4 regions of the Streptomyces sp. RLB3-17 genome follow, and region 4 is predicted to be linked to each of the others. Evidence: riboswitches for the same ligand, from Rfam matches in the RefSeq annotation. Region 4 holds a riboswitch; each other region holds the start of a gene.
What was found. A riboswitch is a leader RNA that binds a small molecule or an ion and turns the genes downstream of it on or off. The one in region 4 is predicted to bind cobalamin.
Positions count from the first base shown of each region.

Region 1: it holds a riboswitch for cobalamin, as region 4 does, so the genes downstream of both, FNV62_RS45625 (CbtB domain-containing protein) here and FNV62_RS14820 (cobalamin biosynthesis protein) in region 4, are expected to answer to the same signal.
Region 2: it holds a riboswitch for cobalamin, as region 4 does, so the genes downstream of both, FNV62_RS17735 (prenyltransferase/squalene oxidase repeat-containing protein) here and FNV62_RS14820 (cobalamin biosynthesis protein) in region 4, are expected to answer to the same signal.
Region 3: it holds a riboswitch for cobalamin, as region 4 does, so the genes downstream of both, metE (5-methyltetrahydropteroyltriglutamate--homocysteine S-methyltransferase) here and FNV62_RS14820 (cobalamin biosynthesis protein) in region 4, are expected to answer to the same signal.

Region 1 covers NZ_CP041610.2:10,166,323-10,170,925, forward strand. Annotated here, with positions in the region: gene FNV62_RS45615 (phytanoyl-CoA dioxygenase family protein) at 1-93, opposite strand, end outside; gene FNV62_RS45620 (MFS transporter) at 217-1,527, shown strand; cobalamin riboswitch at 1,648-1,796, shown strand; gene FNV62_RS45625 (CbtB domain-containing protein) at 1,831-2,052, shown strand; gene FNV62_RS45630 (CbtA family protein) at 2,076-2,828, shown strand; gene FNV62_RS45635 (hypothetical protein) at 3,164-4,066, shown strand; gene FNV62_RS45640 (VOC family protein) at 4,128-4,526, opposite strand.
Region 2 covers NZ_CP041610.2:3,830,355-3,834,957, reverse strand. Annotated here, with positions in the region: gene FNV62_RS17745 (CbiQ family ECF transporter T component) at 1-429, opposite strand, end outside; gene FNV62_RS17740 (SCO2322 family protein) at 445-1,116, opposite strand; gene FNV62_RS17735 (prenyltransferase/squalene oxidase repeat-containing protein) at 1,113-2,348, opposite strand; cobalamin riboswitch at 2,460-2,589, opposite strand; gene FNV62_RS17730 (M48 family metallopeptidase) at 2,824-3,990, shown strand; gene FNV62_RS17725 (phosphotransferase family protein) at 4,028-4,603, shown strand, end outside.
Region 3 covers NZ_CP041610.2:2,335,924-2,340,526, reverse strand. Annotated here, with positions in the region: gene metE (5-methyltetrahydropteroyltriglutamate--homocysteine S-methyltransferase) at 1-1,852, opposite strand, end outside; cobalamin riboswitch at 2,017-2,240, opposite strand; gene FNV62_RS10970 (3-hydroxybutyryl-CoA dehydrogenase) at 2,338-3,228, opposite strand; partial or broken gene FNV62_RS10965 (malate synthase A) at 3,150-3,734, opposite strand; gene aceA (isocitrate lyase) at 3,849-4,603, opposite strand, start outside.
Region 4 covers NZ_CP041610.2:3,170,454-3,175,056, forward strand. Annotated here, with positions in the region: gene FNV62_RS14805 (lysozyme) at 141-893, shown strand; gene FNV62_RS14810 (inorganic phosphate transporter) at 1,106-2,350, shown strand; gene FNV62_RS14815 (hypothetical protein) at 2,363-2,587, shown strand; cobalamin riboswitch at 2,699-2,842, shown strand; gene FNV62_RS14820 (cobalamin biosynthesis protein) at 2,942-3,898, shown strand; gene FNV62_RS14825 (cobyric acid synthase) at 3,895-4,603, shown strand, end outside.

The DNA.
Region 1 (4,603 bases), 7.0 Mb from region 4:
CAAATACCAGCCACGCTCCGAATAAAGTCGGACATCTTCCTCGGACGGGAGTAGTTCGACTTCCTCGGCGGTAAGTCCTGAATGGTCGTACATTCCGCGACTCCTGTTACCGTGAATGGGGTGCAACAACGACATCCCCCCGCACGCTAGCGGACCATGGTGCGCCATGCTAGCGTTGCCGTGATTTTTTTCATGAAGACTTGACCGGGGGTTGCGGTGGCCATATTCGACAAGGATATTCGAATCCTGATCGCGGACAACAAAGACTTCCGCAACATCTGGCTCGGAGAAACCTCGGCGCATTTCGGCGGACAGCTGACCAGTTTTCTCCTACCCTTGATCGCGGTCACCTACCTCCATGCCGACGGCACGGGCGTGGGACTCGTCTCGGCGGTGCAGTTCGTCCCCGTCGTGGTGCTCTCGCTGATCGCCGGTGTCATGGTCGACCGGTATCCGCCGCGCCGCACCCTCGTCACCGCGAGTGTCGCCCAGGGCGCGGCGCTCGCGGTGCTCGCCGCGTTCCAGGCGGCCGACGGGCTGAACTTCGGCCAACTTGTCGTCGCCGCCGCCGTGATCGGTGTCGCCACCGTCTTCTACGAAGTCGCCTACCAGTCCACGCTGCCCAGGCTCCTGCCGCTGAACTCCATCGCCGCGGCCAACGGCCTGCACCAGGCGACGTATTCGGTCAGCACCCTCGCCGGTCCGGCCGCGGCCGGCTTCCTCGTCGGCCAGTTGGGGGTGTCGCCGACCCTGACGGTGGCCGCCGCGTGCTCCGCCGGTGCCGCCGTGAGCGGTCTGCTGCTGCGGGGCGTCAAGGCCCCCGAACAGCCACGTGAGTCGGCACTGAAGGCGATCGGCTCCGGGCTCCGCTACACCTGGTCCCTGCGCCCGATCCGGGACCTGTGCGTTCAGGCCGGCCTGTCGAACCTGCACGAGAAGGCCTTCCTGACCGTCTTCCTGGTGTTCGCCGTCCGTGACCTCGACATGAGCGGCACCACCGTGGGCGTGATCACCGGCATCGGCAGTGTGGGTGCCCTGATCGGTTCGCTCTGCGCCACCCGGCTCACCCGACGGTGGGCCGTCGGCGGTGTGCTGGCGCTGGGCGCGGTGCTGGCCGCGGTGGGTCTGCTGCTCGTACCCGCCGTCAGCCAGGTCGGCGGGTACGTCGCCGTGCTCGCGTCGGTCGCCATGATGGTGAACGGCTTCGGTGTCGCGCTGTTCAACGTGTTCGCCGTCAGCCTGCGACAGGCCATTCCGCCGGAGCACCAGATCGGCGCGGTGACCGCGAGCTACCGCCTTGTCGCCCTGGGGACGCTGCCTCTGGGAGCCGTCGTCGGCGGTGCCCTGGCCGACGCCCTGTCACCCGGCAGGGCCCTGTGGGCCGTCGGGATCTCCTACCTCGTCGTCTCGTTCTGGCTCACGTTCTCCCCCCTCCGCCGGGCTCGCACGCTGGAGGAGGCACAGAAGCTCGGTCGTACGACGGACACGCCCGAGTCCCAGGACGCGGACCGGTCCCCCTCGGTCTGAGAGCGAGGCCGGGGCCCGAACTCAGCTGGGTTCCGCCACCGCTGACCCGCTGTTCACGCGGGACAGGCCACCTGGTGCGAGAGGAAGATCACGCCAGGTGGCGCGGTCTTGGCCCCGCACCCGACACGCGGTACGGTCGGTGCGATATCGATGACGGCAAGACGGAAGCCGGTGGGAAACCGGCACGGTCGCGCCACTGTGAACGAGAGGCTCCAGCCCGCTGGGACCTCTCGTGAGTCAGACCCGTAGCCGTCGTCCAGTGCACCACCGAGATGGGACGCGAACTCCCGAGGAGGTCCTGCCATGGCGCAGACCGTCGCCCAGCCGACAACCACCACCCCCGTCGTCCCCGCCAAGCTGCCGCTCAAGGCGATAGCTCCGTGGGCGGTCTTCTTCGGCATCCTGATGCTCGTCCTGCTGTACTTCGTCGGTGCCGAACAGGGCGCCACCTCCGTCGTCTCCGGCTCGGACGTCCACGAGTGGGTCCACGACGCCCGCCACCTTCTCGGCTTCCCCTGCCACTGACCGAGGGGAACCCCAGCACTGCCATGAACTCCGCAACGGTAAGAAATCTGCTCGTGCGGGGCATGCTGGCCGGCCTCGGCGCCGGCCTGCTCGCCCTGGTTGCCGCCTACTTCCTCGGTGAGCCGAACGTCGACAGCGCGATCAGCTTCGAGGCGGCCCACTCCCACGAGCACGAGATGGAGATCGTCTCCCGCTCTCTGCAGTCCACCGCCGGTCTCGCCACCGGCGTCCTGGTCTACGGCGTCGCCTTCGGCGGCATCGCCGCGCTCGCCTTCTCCTTCGCGCTCGGCCGCGTCGGCCGCTTCAGCCCGCGGGCGACCGCACTGCTGCTGTCCGGCTGCGCGTTGCTGGCCGTGTACGTCGTGCCGTTCCTGAAGTACCCGGCCAACCCGCCGTCGGTCGGCAACCCCGACACCATCGGCAAGCGGACCACCCTGTACTTCCTGATGATGGTGCTCAGCGTGCTCCTCGCGATCGCCGCCACCATCCTGGGCAAGCGACTGGCACCCAGGATCGGCACCTGGTACGCCACCGTCGGCGCGGTGGCCGCCTTCGCCGTCGTGATCGGTCTGGCGTACGCGTTCCTGCCGGTCATCAACGAGGTGCCGAAGGACTTCCCGGCCACCCTGCTGTGGCGGTTCCGTCTTTCCGCACTGGCCATCCAGACCGTCCTGTGGGGCGGATTCGGCCTGGTCTTCGGCGAGTTGGCCGAGCGGTTGCTGAATCCCAAGCCGGTGACGGCCGCCGCGAGCGGACGGGTCGCCGTCCCCAGCTGACACGACCCGCCACACGAGTGAGGGCCCCCGGAACCGTCCGGGGGCCTTCTCGTGTCGTAAGTCCCTTACCGCCGGGGTGTGTTCCATGGAGGAAGTGGCCAACCCGTGAAGGATTGACGGGAGTTGTTAAAAGTTGGAAGAATCCAGCTCGCTTCGCCGCGTCTGAAGTGAGCGAAGCGACACGAGTGGCTTGGGCGGCATGCCTGCCGCCGGATCCCGCGTCGGGTCATCCAGTTCTGCCGTCCGCGTCGGTCACTCGCGCGCCATCACCTCCCACACTCTCGATTTCACAGAGGCTCATCTTGTCGCGTTCGCAACACTCCAGAACTCTGGCTGTGCTCGCCACAACCGCATTCGCCACCGCCGCCGTGCCCCTGCTCGGCGCGGGGGTGGCCAGTGCCACGACCACCGGGGCGTGCGAGTCCGCCACGGTCCAGTACCGCATCGTCGGCGCCGACGGAAACGTCGTGGGCGCCGACTGGACCTCGCAGGGCGGATTCCATTCCTGGGACACCGTTCCCGGGAGCGTCCAGGTCCGGCTGGCTCCGGGCCAGACGGTCGGGGAGGGCTGCAAGTACCCCGTGTCCCTCGCCGAATACACCACAGAGGGGCCGAACTGGTACGTCTCCGGACACCAGAGCCTGGTCGACAAGGCCACGGTCTACCTCACCGCCGACGACGTCGCCGGGACGGACGACGCGAAGCGGACCTGGCAGAAGCTCTCCGTGAAGACGCCGGACTGCTACGGCCAGATCGACCTGTACGGCGATGACATCACCTACGACGGGAAGACGGGGGAGGGACACGGCCCCGTGCCCTACGAGCCCGACAACGTCGTCACCCCCTACCACCTCATAGCGGCGTGGAACGGGGGCGAACAGCCGTGCACCCCCGGCCCGTCGGACTCGCCCACCCCGACGCCGTCGGAGTCGACCCCGACCACTCCCGCCACCCCGGTCACGCCCACGACTCCCGCGGGCGGACAGCCTCCGGCCGAGGGGACGACCCCGCCTCCGACCAGCCCCAAGCCCTCCACCACGCCTCCCACCACGCCGGACGTGCCCCCGCTGGCGTCGACGCCGCCCGCCACCCCCGAGCCGTCGCCCAGCGACAGCGGGCCGCCGCTGGCGGAGACGGGTGCGAGCGCGCCGGTCGGCACCCTCGCGGGCGGCGCGGCCCTGGTGGTCGCCCTCGGTGCCGGGGCGGTGTACGCGTCCCGCCGCGCACGCCGCTCATGACATCGGCGCGAGGGGTCACCTTCGTGGCATAGCCCAGCCCGACAGTCCCGCCTCGGCGCCGTCAGGAAGCGAACTTCTTGACGGCGTCAGGGCTGACCGGGGTGAAGAAGTTGACGAGATTGCCGTCGGGGTCGCGGAACAGCAGCGAACGGTTGCCCCAAGGCATGGTGGTGGGCTTGGTGACGACGTCCTCCACGAAGCCGGTCAGGTTCTCGTACACGCCGTCCACGTCGTCGACGAGGAACTCGATGATCACGGAACGGTTGTCGGACGGACGGGCGGCGTCGGGTGCGAACAGCGGCACGGTGCGCACGCCGGCGATCGCGAGAGTGGCCGACGCCGTCCTGAGCTCGGCGAAGTCCTGGTTGGACCAGTTCGCCCGGGTGCCGGTCGCGCGCTCGTAGAAGTCGACGAGGCGAGCGACATCGCCCGTGATGACGCGGATCGAGACGAGGTTCACGATGATCTCCCGGTGAGTTGGGTGGGATACGTACTCACGGAGGCTAGGAGGGATAGCGGACACTTTCCGCCCGGTAT
Region 2 (4,603 bases), 660 kb from region 4:
CGCGAGGGCGTTCGCCGCGCCGACGCAGATGAGGAGCGTGGCCAGTTTCAGGCCGTCGTACAGCGCGAAGAGCAGGCCCTCGGCGGTGACCCGGCCGCCGACACGGATGCCCTGGGCCCAGTGGGGGAGGGGGAGTTCGGGGAGGGTGACGAGGAGGTGGGTGCCGGGGACGGGGGAGCCGAGGAAGACGGCGAACGCGAGCCGGATGCCGAGGACGGCGATGCCGAGTTTGACGAACGCGGTGTAGGAGTGGGCCCAGGGCGCGTCGGTCCTGCGGGCGGCCACCACGTAACCGGCCACGGCTATGAGGAGGGCGAGCAGGAGGGGGTTGGTGGTGCGGGAGGCGGCGGTTCCCAGGCCCAGGGCCCAGATCCACCAGGCCCCTGGGGGGAGGGCGTTGGAACGGTGTGCCTTCGGCGCGCGCGTCATCGTCGGTCGCCGTACTCAGGGCCGGCGGCGGCGGGTCTGCCAGACTGCCGCCCCGCCGAGCGCGGCGACCGCGACGACTCCCGCGAGCAGGCCGAGCGACGGGCCGTGCCGGGTCGGTTCGGACGTGGCGTCGGTGTTGTCCTTGGTGCCGGCTTTCGCGGTGGTGGCGGGCGCGGTGTGTGACGTCGCGACCTGGTCGCCGCAGCCCTTCCCCGGGTAGCCCGAGATGGCGCACAGGAGGGCGTTGGTGTCGTAGCGGAGAGGCTTGGCGACCGTCGCGAGGGCCTCGGCCGTGGTCGCGTCGGCGGGGACGCGGGCACAGACCGTCCGCGGTGCGGGCGGCGTCTCGCCGCCCGGGGCGTCCGCGGTCGTGCCCGAGTCGATGACGAGGGCCACCCGCTTGTGGCCCGCCTGGGCGGGCGTCTTCGCGCAGATGGACGCGAAGTCGGCGTGGCCGCGTGGCTTGGAGGCGTCCTGCGAGTCCGCGCTCACCGCGAAACGGAAGCCCTGTACGTCGCCGTCGGACGGTCGCGCGGTCGACGGGCCCTGCGTCGCGTAATTCCACTTCCCGCCGGTCAGGTCCCAGAACGACCAGTAGCGGTAGCCGACGGCTTGAGCCTGTCCCGCGCCGCCGATGACGAGGAGGAGCAGGGACAGGACCAGCGCGTACGTCCGACGGCGGTTCACGGCTGCTGCTTCTTGTTGCGGGCGCTGATCAGGAAGCCGATGCCGATGCCGCCGACGAGACCGACGCCGATGATCCACCAGACGCTGACGCCGCTGTCGTCCTTCTTCTTCGCGGCTTCCGCGGCGGACGCGGACGCCGTGGGTTCCGCAGGGAGGGACGCGGGCGCGGGGCCGGTGGCGTTGAGCTGCTTGACGAGGTCCTGGCCGCCGAAGTCGCGCGGGTCGAACGTCGCCGCGTCGGCGGCGAGGACGAGCTGCGCGTACGCGGCGGGTCCGGACTGCTCGGCCCACTGCGCGGAGTGGGTCTCCAGCCAGCGCATCGCGTCGGCCGCCTTGTCGCCGTGCCCGGCGGTCGCGAGCGCGACGACCGCGTCCGCCGTGTTGCCGTAGTCGGGCTGGTTCTTGGCGCCGGGCATCACCGACGTGAGGTGGTGGTCCTTGGCGAGCGCCTTGACGAGGTACGCGGCACCGTTCTGGGCCGCCCGCTGGGGGCTGTCGGCGGCCTTGCAGGAGAGGGGGTCGGCCACGGGCTTCAGGGGCTCACCGGCGAGGCCCTTGCCCAGGGCTCCGACCACGGCCGCCGCCGTCGCGTCCGCGTTGGCCGCGAGCTTGCCCTTCTTGTCCGGCTGGTAGGCGAACGCGCCCCCGTCGGTCCCGCCGCACGGGATCGACAGCTTGACGAGGGCGTCGTACGGCGACTTGCCGCCCTTGGAGACGTCCGCCGGCTTGGTGCCCATCGCCGCCAGTGCCCCGATCACCACGGACGTGGAGTTCGCGTCGCTCGCGCCGCCCGCCGTGTAGCCCCAGCCGCCGTCCTTGTTCTGCACGGACTTCAGCCACGCGACGGCCTTGCCCGTCTCGCCGCCGTGGCCGCCGAGCGCGGCGAGGGCCTGTACGGCCGCCGAGGTGCTGTTGGTGTCGACCATCGTCTTGGCGTCGCACTTCGCTGCCGCGTCGGCGCGGTATGCCGCGAACGCCCCGCTCGCGCACTGCTGCCCGGCCAGCCAGTCGACGGCCTTCGCCGCGGGCTTCACACCGACGGTGTGCTGGGCGAGCAGCGCGAGGGACTGCCGCCAGACGCCGTCGTAGGTGGGGTCGGAGGTGCCGTAGAGGCCGGAGGGTATCGCCGGGGCGGGCGAAGGCGAGGCGCCCTCGGCCACGGCGGCCGGGGCCAGGGCCGTACCGATCACTACGGTGGCGGCCAGTACCGCGGCGCTGCGGCGAACAATCATGACTCTCCCTGCGGAAGCCGGGCAGCACCGGGCGCAGGCTTGGCCCCGAGCGGCTCCGGCCCCGTATCCCTCGACGGTGCCGGCCACCGACGGGCTGCCGGTGGCACGAGCCGGTCACGTCCCGCACGAGGCGATCCGGCTCGCCACCCCTGCGGGTGGCTCACGGTTGCGGGTCAGCGCCGGAATTGCACCGGCTTCTCCGCGTACGGGTGTGATGACGACCTGCTCACTGTACCGGCCCGTAGGAATCGCCTGAGGAGTGGCTGTGCGGCCCCCTCGCGGGCCTATGCTGCGCTCGCGACGTGCTCTGTTCGAACACGTCGGAATTCGCCGGTCCCGGGGGGGACTTGGAGTCAGGGGGGACACGAAGATGCGCGGCACTGTGGACGAGAAAGCTCAGTCGTGCCCGGAATGCAGCACTGAGGTGCGCACCGACCCGCGGTTCACGGCGTGGTGTGCGGCCTGCGGATGGAATGTGGATCCCGGCGAGCCGGAAGAGAGACCGGGGCGGCTGGAGGGACTGCGGCGGTCGCTGGCCCGGCGGCACGGGGAGGCACTGCTGGCCGAGGTGTCGGCCGACGGCGATCCGCGTCCGCGCCGCGATACGGCCGCTGTCCTGGCGTACGCCGTCGCGCTGGCCATCCACGGCGCCACGATCGCCCTGCTCGGCACGGGGGTCCTGCTGGTGATACTCGGCTGGGGCACCGCTCTGCCGGTGGTGGGAGTGATCCTTCTCCTGCTGGCCTGGCTCCTTCGGCCCCGCTTCGGACGGCTGCCGGACGACGCGCCCGTGCTGCACCGGGCCGAGGCGCCCCAGCTGTTCGCCCTCGTCGACGAGATCGCCTCCGTCGTCGGTACGACCGGGGTCCACGCCATCGCCCTGACGACCGACGTCAACGCGAGCGTGACCACGTACGGAGCGCGCCGGCGCCGACTGCTGGCCATCGGGCTCGGGCTCTGGGAGATCACCACCCCGCAACAGCGGATCGCGCTGCTCGGACACGAACTCGGTCACTACGCCAACGGGGACACCCGGCAGGGACTGGTCATCGCCAACGCGCTCCAGTCCCTGGCCACATGGCGCTATCTGATGCGCCCGATCTCTCACCCCACCGTCCCCGAGATGGCGCTCAACGTGCTCTATCTGCTGCCCTACGGAGCCGCCCAGGGCCTGCTGATGCTGCTCGACCAGCTGACGATGCGCGCGAAGCAGCGCGCCGAGTACCTGGCCGACGCCGCCGCGGCCCGGGCCGGTTCCAGCGAGGCCGCCGTGGCGCTCATGGACCGCCTCCTCGTGACCGACTCGGCGGAGACCCTGCTGCTCCGCATGTCCAACGTCGGCCAGGTGATCCGGGCCCAGGACGCGGAGCGTCGCGAGCCGTGGCGCGATCTGTGGGACCAGCTGGCCGCCCACGTGGACTCGATCCCCGAGCACGAGTACGAGCGCCAGCGCCGCGTCGGAATCCTGCGCGGACACAGCGTCGACTCCACCCACCCACCGACGCACCTGCGCCGGGCCTGCCTGCTCGCCAGGCCCGCCGTGGCCGCCGCGGTGGTCACGGACGACGAACGACAGCACGCCCTCGACACCGAACTGGCCCCGCCCCGAGCCCGCCTCGCCCGCCACGTACTCGCCCGGTAGGAGCGGATGGCGGCGGTACCCGGATAGGTTCGGCGGCATGAGGACGGGGAGACTGATCGGTTCGGGTCGTTCGGCGGATGTGTTCGAGGTGGAGGGGGAGCGGGGCTGGGTGGTGCGGCGCGACCGGGACGGGTGGGGGGACGCGTCGGCCGAGGCGGCGGTGATGGAGTACGTGCGGGGGCATGGGTATCCGGCGCCGGCCGTGCGGGCGGCGAGCCGGACCGAGATGGTGATGGAGCGGCTTTCGGGGCCGACCATGCTGGCGGCGTTCGAGACGGGGGAGATCGGCGCGCGGGAGGGTGGTGGCGTGCTCGCCGGACTGCTGCGCGCGCTGCACGCCGTGCCCGGTCGGGGTTCCGGCGACGCGGGCGTCCGCGTACTGCACCTGGATCTGCACCCGGACAACGTGATGCTCACCCCGGACGGCCCGAAGGTCATCGACTGGTCCAACGCCGAGGACGGGCCGCCCGGCCTGGACTGGGGCATGTCCGCCGTGATCCTCGCGCAGGTCGCCGTCGGCGGTGAGGTCTACGCGGAGTTGGCCCGCGAGACGCTGGTCGCGATGCTCGACGGGAACGCGGACCGGGTGACGGAGGAGGGGCTCGCGGAGGCG
Region 3 (4,603 bases), 830 kb from region 4:
GCGCGGGTTCGTCCACCTGGATGACCGAAGTCCCGGCAGCCTCGAGGTCGTTCACCTCGTCGCGCAGGGCGAGGGCGACCTGTCGGGCGGTGTCGGCGAGGGGCTGGTCGTCACGGACGAAGGACCAGGCGAGCATGGTGACCGGGCCGGTGAGCATGCCCTTGACCGGCTTGGTGGTGAGGGACTGGGCGTACGTCGTCCAGCGCACCGTCATCGCTTCCGGGCGGGAGATGTCGCCGGCCAGGATCGGCGGGCGTACGTAGCGGGTGCCGTAGGACTGGACCCAGCCGTGCTGCGTGGCGAGGTACCCGGTGAGCTGTTCGGCGAAGTACTGGACCATGTCGTTGCGTTCGGCCTCGCCGTGCACGAGGACGTCGAGGCCGGTCTTCTCCTGGAAGGAGATCACCTCGCCGATCTCGGCCCTGATGCGGTCCTCGTATCCGGCGCTGTCGATCCGTCCCGCGCGCAGGTCCGCCCGCGCGGTGCGCAGTTCGGTGGTCTGCGGGAAGGAGCCGATGGTGGTGGTCGGCAGCAGGGGCAGCCGCAGGTGGGCGCGCTGGGCGGCGGCCCGCTCGCGGTAGGGCTGGGAGCGGCGGCCGTCGGTGGCCGTGACGGCCGCGGTGCGGGCGCGTACCGCGGGGTCGTGGGTGAGCGCCGAGCCGGCGCGCGAGGCCAGGTCGGCCCGGTTGGCGGCGAGTTCGGCCGCGATGGTGTCGGTGCCGCCCCCGAGGCCCTTGGCGAGGGTGACGATCTCGGCGGTCTTCTGGCGGGCGAAGGCGAGCCAGCGCAGGATCTGCGGCTCGATGTCCCGCTCGGCGGTGGCGTCGAGCGGGACGTGCAGCAGCGAGCAGGAGGCGGCCACGTCGACCCGGTCGGCCAGTCCGAGCAGGGTGCCGAGGGTGGCGAGGGACTTCTCCAGGTCGTTGACCCAGATGTTGCGCCCGTTGACGACACCGGCGACCAGACGCTTGCCGGGCAGTCCGCCCACGGCGGCGAGCGCGTCCAGGTTGGCGGCGGCGGCCTCGGTGAAGTCGAGCGCCAGGCCCTCCACCGGAGCCTTGGCGAGCACGGGCAGCGCGTCACCGAGCCGGTCGAAGTACGAGGCGACCAACAGCTTCGGGCGGTCGGTGAGCCCGCCCAGGTCGCGGTAGGCGCGTGCGGCGGCGTTCAGCTCGGCGGGCGTACGGTCCTGGACCAGGGCCGGCTCGTCGAGCTGCACCCACTCGGCGCCGGCCGTGCGGAGGTCGGTGAGGACTTGGGCGTACACGGGCAGCAGCCGGTCGAGGAGCGTCAGCGGATCGAAGTCCGCGGCCACACCCGGCGCGGGCTTGGCGAGCAGGAGATAGGTGACGGGGCCCACGAGGACGGGGCGCGCGGTGAGGCCGAGGGCGAGGGCTTGGCCCAACGCGGCGACCTGCTGGGTGGAATCGGCCGTGAAGGCGGTGTCGGGACCCAACTCGGGCACCAGATAGTGGTAGTTGGTGTCGAACCACTTCGTCATCTCCAGCGGCGCCGCGTCCTGGGTGCCGCGCGCCATCGCGAAGTAGCCGTCCAACGCGTCGGCCTCGACGGCGGCGCGGTGGCGTTCGGGGATCGCGCCGACCATGACGCTGGTGTCCAGGACGTGGTCGTAGTACGAGAAGTCGCCGGTGGGTACCTCGTGGATGCCGGCCTCGGCCAGCTGCCCCCAGTTGGTCCGGCGCAGTTCGGTGGCGGTGGCCCGGAGGGCGTCGGCGTCGACGCGGCCCTTCCAGTAGCCCTCGATCGCCTTCTTCAGCTCCCGGCCCTGTCCCTGGCGGGGGTAGCCGTACACGGTGGCCCGTGCCGCCGCGGCTGCGGACTTCGCTGTCACGGAAATCTCCTTCGCGAGATATCTCCCTGGGATCCCGGGACGGGACGAGGGCGCGAAGGGGTGACGAACCGGACGGGAACGACCCCCACGCGGCTCAGCGCGGTCGTCCGCCCGATAGATACGCCGACCCGCCCACGAGGTCACCGGGATGTCCGCGCACGAGGGGTCGCGCGCGGGCAACGGGCAGGTCTTCGGACTCGCGGGCACATCCTTCGGACGGAGGACACCTAGTGGCCGTCGCTTCCCAGGTCCTGTTCACCGGACCCAGTGCGTATGACGGCGGTCGTTCCCACTCACCGCTGCGGGGCAGTCCCGGATTCCCACCGGGTTCCCTCTTGCGACGCATCCCGCCTGGCGGACGGGGCGAACCAGTTGCACAGGCCAGCCTATGGGGCACTCACCCGGCGCGGCGGATCACGTCCGGCATTCGGACGGTGAGCCGGGACACACGGTCCGGGCTCCTCGGCCCGGTCGCGCCGGGATGCTCACTCCTGGCCGTACACGTGGAACCCGCGGCCGGTCTTGCGGCCCAGCAGCCCCGCCTCCACCATCCGCTGGAGCAGCGGGGGCGGCGCGTAGAGGGGTTCCTTGAACTCGTCGTACAGGGACTCCGCGATCGAGGCGACGGTGTCGAGGCCGATCAGGTCGGCCAGTTTCAGCGGGCCCATGGGGTGGGCGCAGCCCAGTTCCATACCCGTGTCGACGTCGGCGGCGGAGGCGAAGCCGGACTCCGTCATGCGGACGGCCGACAGCAGGTAGGGGATGAGCAGGGCGTTGACGACGAAGCCGGCGCGGTCCTGGGAGCGGATGACGGTCTTGCCCAGGGTCCGGGTGGCGAAGTCCTCGACGGCGCCGACCGTTTCGGGGGCTGTGTGCAGGGAGGTCACGACCTCCACCAGCGGCAGCACGGGCACGGGGTTGAAGAAGTGCAGGCCGAGGACGCGGTCGGCGCGGCGGGTCGCCCTGCCGAGGCGCATGACGGGCAGGGAGGAGGTGTTGCTCGCCAGGACCGCGTCCGGGGACTCGACGATCTTGTCCAGCGCGGTGAAGATCTCCGTCTTGGCGTCGACGTTCTCCACGACGGCCTCGACGACGAGCTGCCGGTCGGCCAGGTCTTCGAGGCTGCCGGAGAAGACCAACCGGTCGAGCGCGTCCCGTGCCGCGGCTCGCGCCAGCTTGCCGCGCTCCACCGCGCGGTCCAACGAGGCCGCCACCCGGTCGCGTGCGGCGCGGGCGGCGACCGCGTCCACCTCGCACACGACGGTGTCCAGCCCGGCCCGCGCGCACACTTCGGCGAGAAGTACAGGCCGAAGTCGACGAGGGAGGCGGGCACGGGTCGGCCGTCGAACTCCAGGTGCTCCTCCGTCAGGTGCCAGCCGCGCGGGCGCACCATGATGGTGGCGAGCCGTTCGCCCAGCCGGTACTCCTTGCCCTCCTCGGCGGTGAAGTCGATCCGGCGGTCGATGGCATCGAGCAGGTTGAGCTGACCGCCGATGACGTTGTCCCAGGTGGGTGAGGTGGCGTCCTCGAAGTCCGCCATCCACACCCGGGCTCCGGAGTTGAGCGCGTCGACGGTCGTACGGCGGTCGGGCGGCCCGGTGATCTCCACGCGGCGGTCGGTCAGTCCGGGAGCCGGCGCGGCCACCCGCCAGGTGAGGTCGGCACGGACGGCGGCGGTGGCGAGGGGGACGTCGAGCGGGGCTCCGGCCGCGAGCCGTATGGCCTGCCGCCTGCGTTCCTTCAGGAGTTCCTGGCGACGTCCGACGAAGGCGTCGGCGAGACGGCCGAGGAAGTCCAGGGCGGCGGGGGTGAGGATCTCGTGGTGCCGGTCGCCCGGTGCCGCGAGGACGCGGACGGGGCGGGTCGGTGCGCTGGTGGACATCAGGATCTCCTGATCGGGGGGAGGGGGGAGGGGGAGCGGAACGGGAGCCGGACGGGACGGTCGCCCGGCTTCCGCCCGGTCATGGGAGGGTGCGCGCGGGCGACCTTGCGGGGCCTAGTGGAACTGCTCCTCCTCCGTGGAGCCGGCCAGGGCGGTCGTGGAGGAGGCCGGGTTGACGGCCGTGGAGACCAGGTCGAAGTAGCCGGTGCCGACCTCGCGTTGGTGCCTGACGGCGGTGAAGCCGTGCTTCTGCGCGGCGAACTCCCGTTCCTGGAGGTCGACATAGGCGGTCATACCGTGCTCGGCGTAGCCACGGGCCAGGTCGAACATGCCGTGGTTGAGGGAGTGGAACCCGGCCAGCGTGATGAACTGGAAGCGGTATCCCATCGCACCCAGCTCCCGCTGGAACTTGGCGATCCGGTCGTCGTCCAGAGCGGCCTTCCAGTTGAAGGACGGCGAGCAGTTGTAGGCGAGCATCTGGTCCGGATACCGGGCGTGGACGGCCTCGGCGAACTCGCGGGCCTGTGCCAGGTCGGGGGTGCCGGTCTCGACCCAGATCAGGTCGGCGTACGGGGCGTAGGCGAGACCACGGGCGATGACCGGCGCCATCCCGCCCCGCACACGGTAGAAGCCTTCCGCCGTGCGCTCGCCGGTGACGAACTCGGCGTCGCGCTCGTCCACATCGCTGGTGAGCAGCGTGGCGGCCAGCGCGTCGGTGCGCGCGATGACGAGTGTCGGCACGTCGGCGATGTCGGCCGCGAGCCGGGCCGCGTTGAGGGTGCGGATGTGCTGGGAGGTGGGCACGAGGACCTTGCCGCCGAGGTGGCCGCACTTCTTCTCCGAGGCCAGTTGGTCCTCGTAGTGGATGC
Region 4 (4,603 bases):
CGGAAGACAAGCGTCCGTAAGGGGACATAGCGGCGCATATCGCCCTCCGGGGGTGATTGGCTGGCGACCGACGGGCTCTCAACGATCTTCCAATAGCCTCTGGGGGATTTGTCACGCACGTCGCCATTCCGGGGGGAAATATGGCCCGTGACCACAAACCACTCCTTCGCCGTGCCCGCGTCCTCGCGGCGGCGGCCGCCATGGCGGCGCTCACCGCCGCGGGGACCGCCCTCGCCGGGACCCCGGTCGCCGCGGCGGCCAAACCCAAGGGCCACGACGTCTCCTCGCACCAGAAGAACGTCGACTGGCAGAGCGCGCGGGCGAAGGGCGCCCGGTTCGTCTATGTGAAGGCGACCGAGTCCCACACGTACCGCAATCCGTACTTCGGCCGGCAGTACGACGGAGCGCGCGACGCGGGGATCCTGCGCGGCGCCTACCACTTCGCGGTGCCGGACAAGTCGTCCGGCGCCACCCAGGCCGCGTACTTCGTGCGCAACGGCGGCACCTGGCGCGCGGACGGCTGGACGCTGCCGCCCGCGCTCGACATGGAGTACAACCCGTACGACAAGAAGCAAAAGTGCTACGGCATGAGCAAGGCCAGGATCGTGAGCTGGATCCAGGCGTTCAGCGACGAACTCGAACGGGAGACCGGCCGCCGCCCCGTCATCTACACGACCACCCACTGGTGGAACACCTGCACCGGCGGCAGCGGCGCCTTCGCCGCGAACCACGCCCTCTGGCTCGCCCGCTACGACTCGGCGGACACGGGCGCGTTGCCGGCCGGCTGGTCGACCTGGACGTTCTGGCAGTACGACAACAGCGGCACGCTCCCGGGTGACCAGAATCTCTTCAACGGATCCATGACCCGGCTCAAGCAGTTCGCCGCGGGCTAGGAGCCCTCGAACAACCCCTGCCGGAACCCGGTATTCCGCCTCCGTTCGAACATCTGGTAAACCGTCGGGCCGCCCCTCCCGCACACTGGTCATCACAAGCGGAGGGGCGGTCCACCGTTTGAGACACCCCAGCGCCCGCCCCAGTTCATCTTCCGTTCACTCAGGTTGCCTACGGTCCACCTGCCACTGACGCCAAACAGAAGCCTGGGTAAATGGAACACATCACGCTCCTCCTCGGAATCGTGATCGTCACCGCTCTCGTGTTCGATTTCACGAACGGTTTCCACGACACTGCCAACGCGATGGCGACCACCATCTCGACCGGCGCTCTGAAGCCCAAGACGGCGGTGGCCATGTCCGCCGTGCTGAACCTCGTCGGCGCGTTCCTCTCCGTGGAGGTCGCCAAGACGATCTCCGGCGGGATCATCAACGAAGAGGGCATACGCGTCCAAGTGATCTTCGCGGCGCTCGTCGGCGCCATCCTCTGGAATCTGCTGACCTGGCTTCTGGGTCTGCCCTCCAGTTCCTCCCACGCACTGTTCGGCGGTCTGATCGGCGCCGCGGTCATGTCGGCCGGCTGGTCGTCGGTGAACGGCTCGACCGTCGTCACCAAGGTGCTGATCCCCGCGGTCGCCGCGCCCGTCGTGGCCGGACTCGCCGCGATGCTGGCCACCCGGCTGACGTACCGGATCGGCAACCGCGCCGACGAGAAGGCGACCGCCAAGGGCTATCGCGCCGGCCAGATCGCCTCCGCCGGCCTGGTCTCCCTGGCGCACGGCACGAACGACGCCCAGAAGACGATGGGCATCATCACCCTCGCCCTGGTCACCGGCGGCGTCATCGCCCCGGGCTCGAACCCCCCGCTGTGGGTCATCGTCTCGGCCGGTACGGCCATCGCGCTCGGCACCTACCTGGGCGGCTGGCGCATCATCCGCACCTTGGGCAAGGGCCTCACGGACCTCGCGCCGCCGCAGGGCTTCGCCGCCCAGACCAGCGCCGCGACGGCCATCCTGGCCTCCTCGCACATCGGCTTCTCCCTCTCCACCACCCAGGTCTGCTCCGGCGCCGTGATGGGCTCGGGCCTCGGCCGCAAGGGCGGCGTGGTCCGCTGGTCGACCGCCACGCGGATGTTCGTCGCCTGGGGCCTGACCCTGCCGGCCGCCGGTCTGGCCGGTGCCTCCGCCGAGTTCCTGACCAAGCAGGGCACCTGGGGCATCGTCCTCACCGGCGCGCTGCTCGTCGCCGGCGCCGGCACCATCTGGAAGCTCTCCCGCCGCCAGCCGGTCACCGTCGACAACGTCAACGACGTCGACGCCGAACCCGCGGGCGTCGTCACCGCCGCGATCGCCGCCGTCACCCCGCCGCCCGCGGGCCCCGTCACCGGCGACCTGTCCGGCGACCTGAAGACCACCATCCCGTCCCCGGACGCGGAGCCCACCCGCCCGGCCACGGTGTAAGGACAGAACAGCATGCACATCGACTGGGCAGCCCTCGGCTCCGTGTTCGGAGTCAGCCTCGTGACCACCGTCGGCCTCGTCGGCCTCTTCACCCTCGGCATCGTCGGCCTCTCCAAGCGCGAGTCCGCGTCCGCCCAGGGCGGCTCCGCGACCCTCGCGGTCACCGGCGCGTACGTCTGCTTCGCGGCGTGCGCCGCGGCGGTGGCGTACGGCATCTTCCTGATCGTCGGCAAGTAACCCAAAACGGGCACCACTTCGAGTGGGGTGCGGGACGGATCACCGTCCCGCACCCCACCTGTATGTGGGCCTTCGCACACTCTCCCCGCGCAGGTCAACAGCAAGTTGACGGGTCTTCCAACCCGTGGTGGACTGCCGGAGCCAAGTACGGCGACAGAAGAGGAAGCCGGTGTGAATCCGGCGCGGTCCCGCCACTGTGACCGGGGAAGGAAACTCCCCGGGAGCCAGGAACTCTCCCCGCCGGTCTCGTCGAACCAGGGCGCGGACACCCTGAGTGAGGACATAACGCCATGCGCGGCTGCCCAAGTGCCCTGCGAGCGATGGTTCCACCCGACCTGACGGTCGGCTGACCCCGTGCGTGCCGATCGCGTCTTCGCGTACGGCGCCGCCGCCGGACTCCTCGGTGACCTGCTGCTCGGTGATCCCCGCCGGGGGCATCCGGTCGCCGCGTTCGGACGGAGCGCGGCAGCCGTGGAGCGGGTGCTGTGGCGGGACCACCGCGGGTGGGGCGCGCTGCACACCGCTGTGTGTGTGGGCGGTGCCGCCGGACTCGCCGCCGCCGCTTCCCGTGCCGTACGCCCCTCACATGCCGCGTCCCTCGCGCTGACGGCCGCCGCCACCTGGGCCGTTGTCGGGGGCACCACGCTCGGGCGGGAGGCCCGGGCGATCGGTGCCGCCCTCGCGGACGGGGAGATCGAGACGGCCCGGGAGCGGCTGCCGCATCTGTGCGGGCGCGATCCCCAGGCCCTCGGCGCCGACGGCATCGCGCGCGCCGTCGTCGAGTCCGTCGCCGAGAACACCTCCGACGCCGTGGTGGGCGCCCTGGTGTGGGGTGCCGTGGCCGGCGTCCCGGGGCTCGTGGGCTTTCGGGCCGTCAACACCCTTGACGCCATGGTCGGTCACCGGTCGCCCAGGTACCGGCGGTACGGGTGGGCCTCGGCTCGGCTCGACGACGTCGCCGGGTGGCCGGGGGCTCGTCTCACCGCCGTGCTCGCCGCCCTCGCGGGTGACAGTCCCCGAGGGGCCCTGCGCGCCTGGCGCGCCGACGCCGTCAAGCATCCGAGCCCCAACGCCGGGCCCGTGGAGGCCTCGTTCGCGGGGGCGCTCGGGGTGCGCCTGGGCGGCACCCTCTCCTACGGCGGGCGCGTCGAGCACCGGCCCGAACTCAACGGCGCCGGACGCGCCGTGCACGTCGACGACATCGAGCGGGCCGTACGGCTGTCACGGCGTGTCGGCTGGCTCGCCCTCGGCGTGAGCGCCGGCGGACGGCTGCTCGTACAGAGGCTTCTCAGGAAGGGGCGTACGTCATGAGCGGCGGGCTGCTCGTCGCCGGAACCACCTCCGACGCGGGCAAGAGCGTCGTGACCGCCGGGATCTGCCGGTGGCTGGTGCGCCAGGGCGTCAAGGTCGCGCCCTTCAAGGCGCAGAACATGTCCCTGAACTCGTTCGTGACGCGTGAGGGCGCCGAGATCGGGCGCGCGCAGGCCATGCAGGCGCAGGCCGCCCGGGTGGAGCCGACCGCGCTCATGAACCCCGTGCTGCTCAAGCCGGGCAGCGACCGGAGCAGTCAGGTCGTCCTCATGGGAAAGCCCGTGGGCGAGATGACCGCGCGCGGCTACCACGGGGGGCGGCAGGAAGCCCTCCTCACCACCGTGCTGGACTGTCTCGCCGAGTTGCGGGGCACGTATGACGCGGTGATCTGTGAGGGGGCCGGCAGTCCTGCCGAGATCAATCTGCGGCGGACCGACATCGTGAACATGGGGATCGCGCGCAATGCGCGGCTGCCCGTGCTCGTCGTCGGCGACATCGACCGCGGGGGTGTGTTCGCCTCGTTCTTCGGGACGGTCACGCTGCTGTCGCGGGAGGACCAGGAGTTCGTCGCCGGGTTCCTCGTCAACAAGTTCAGGGGGGACGTCTCCCTGCTGGAGCCGGGGCTCGACATGCTCCACGGCCTCACCGGGCGGCGTACGTACGGCGTCCTGCCGTTCCGGCACGGCCTCGGCATCGACGAGGAGG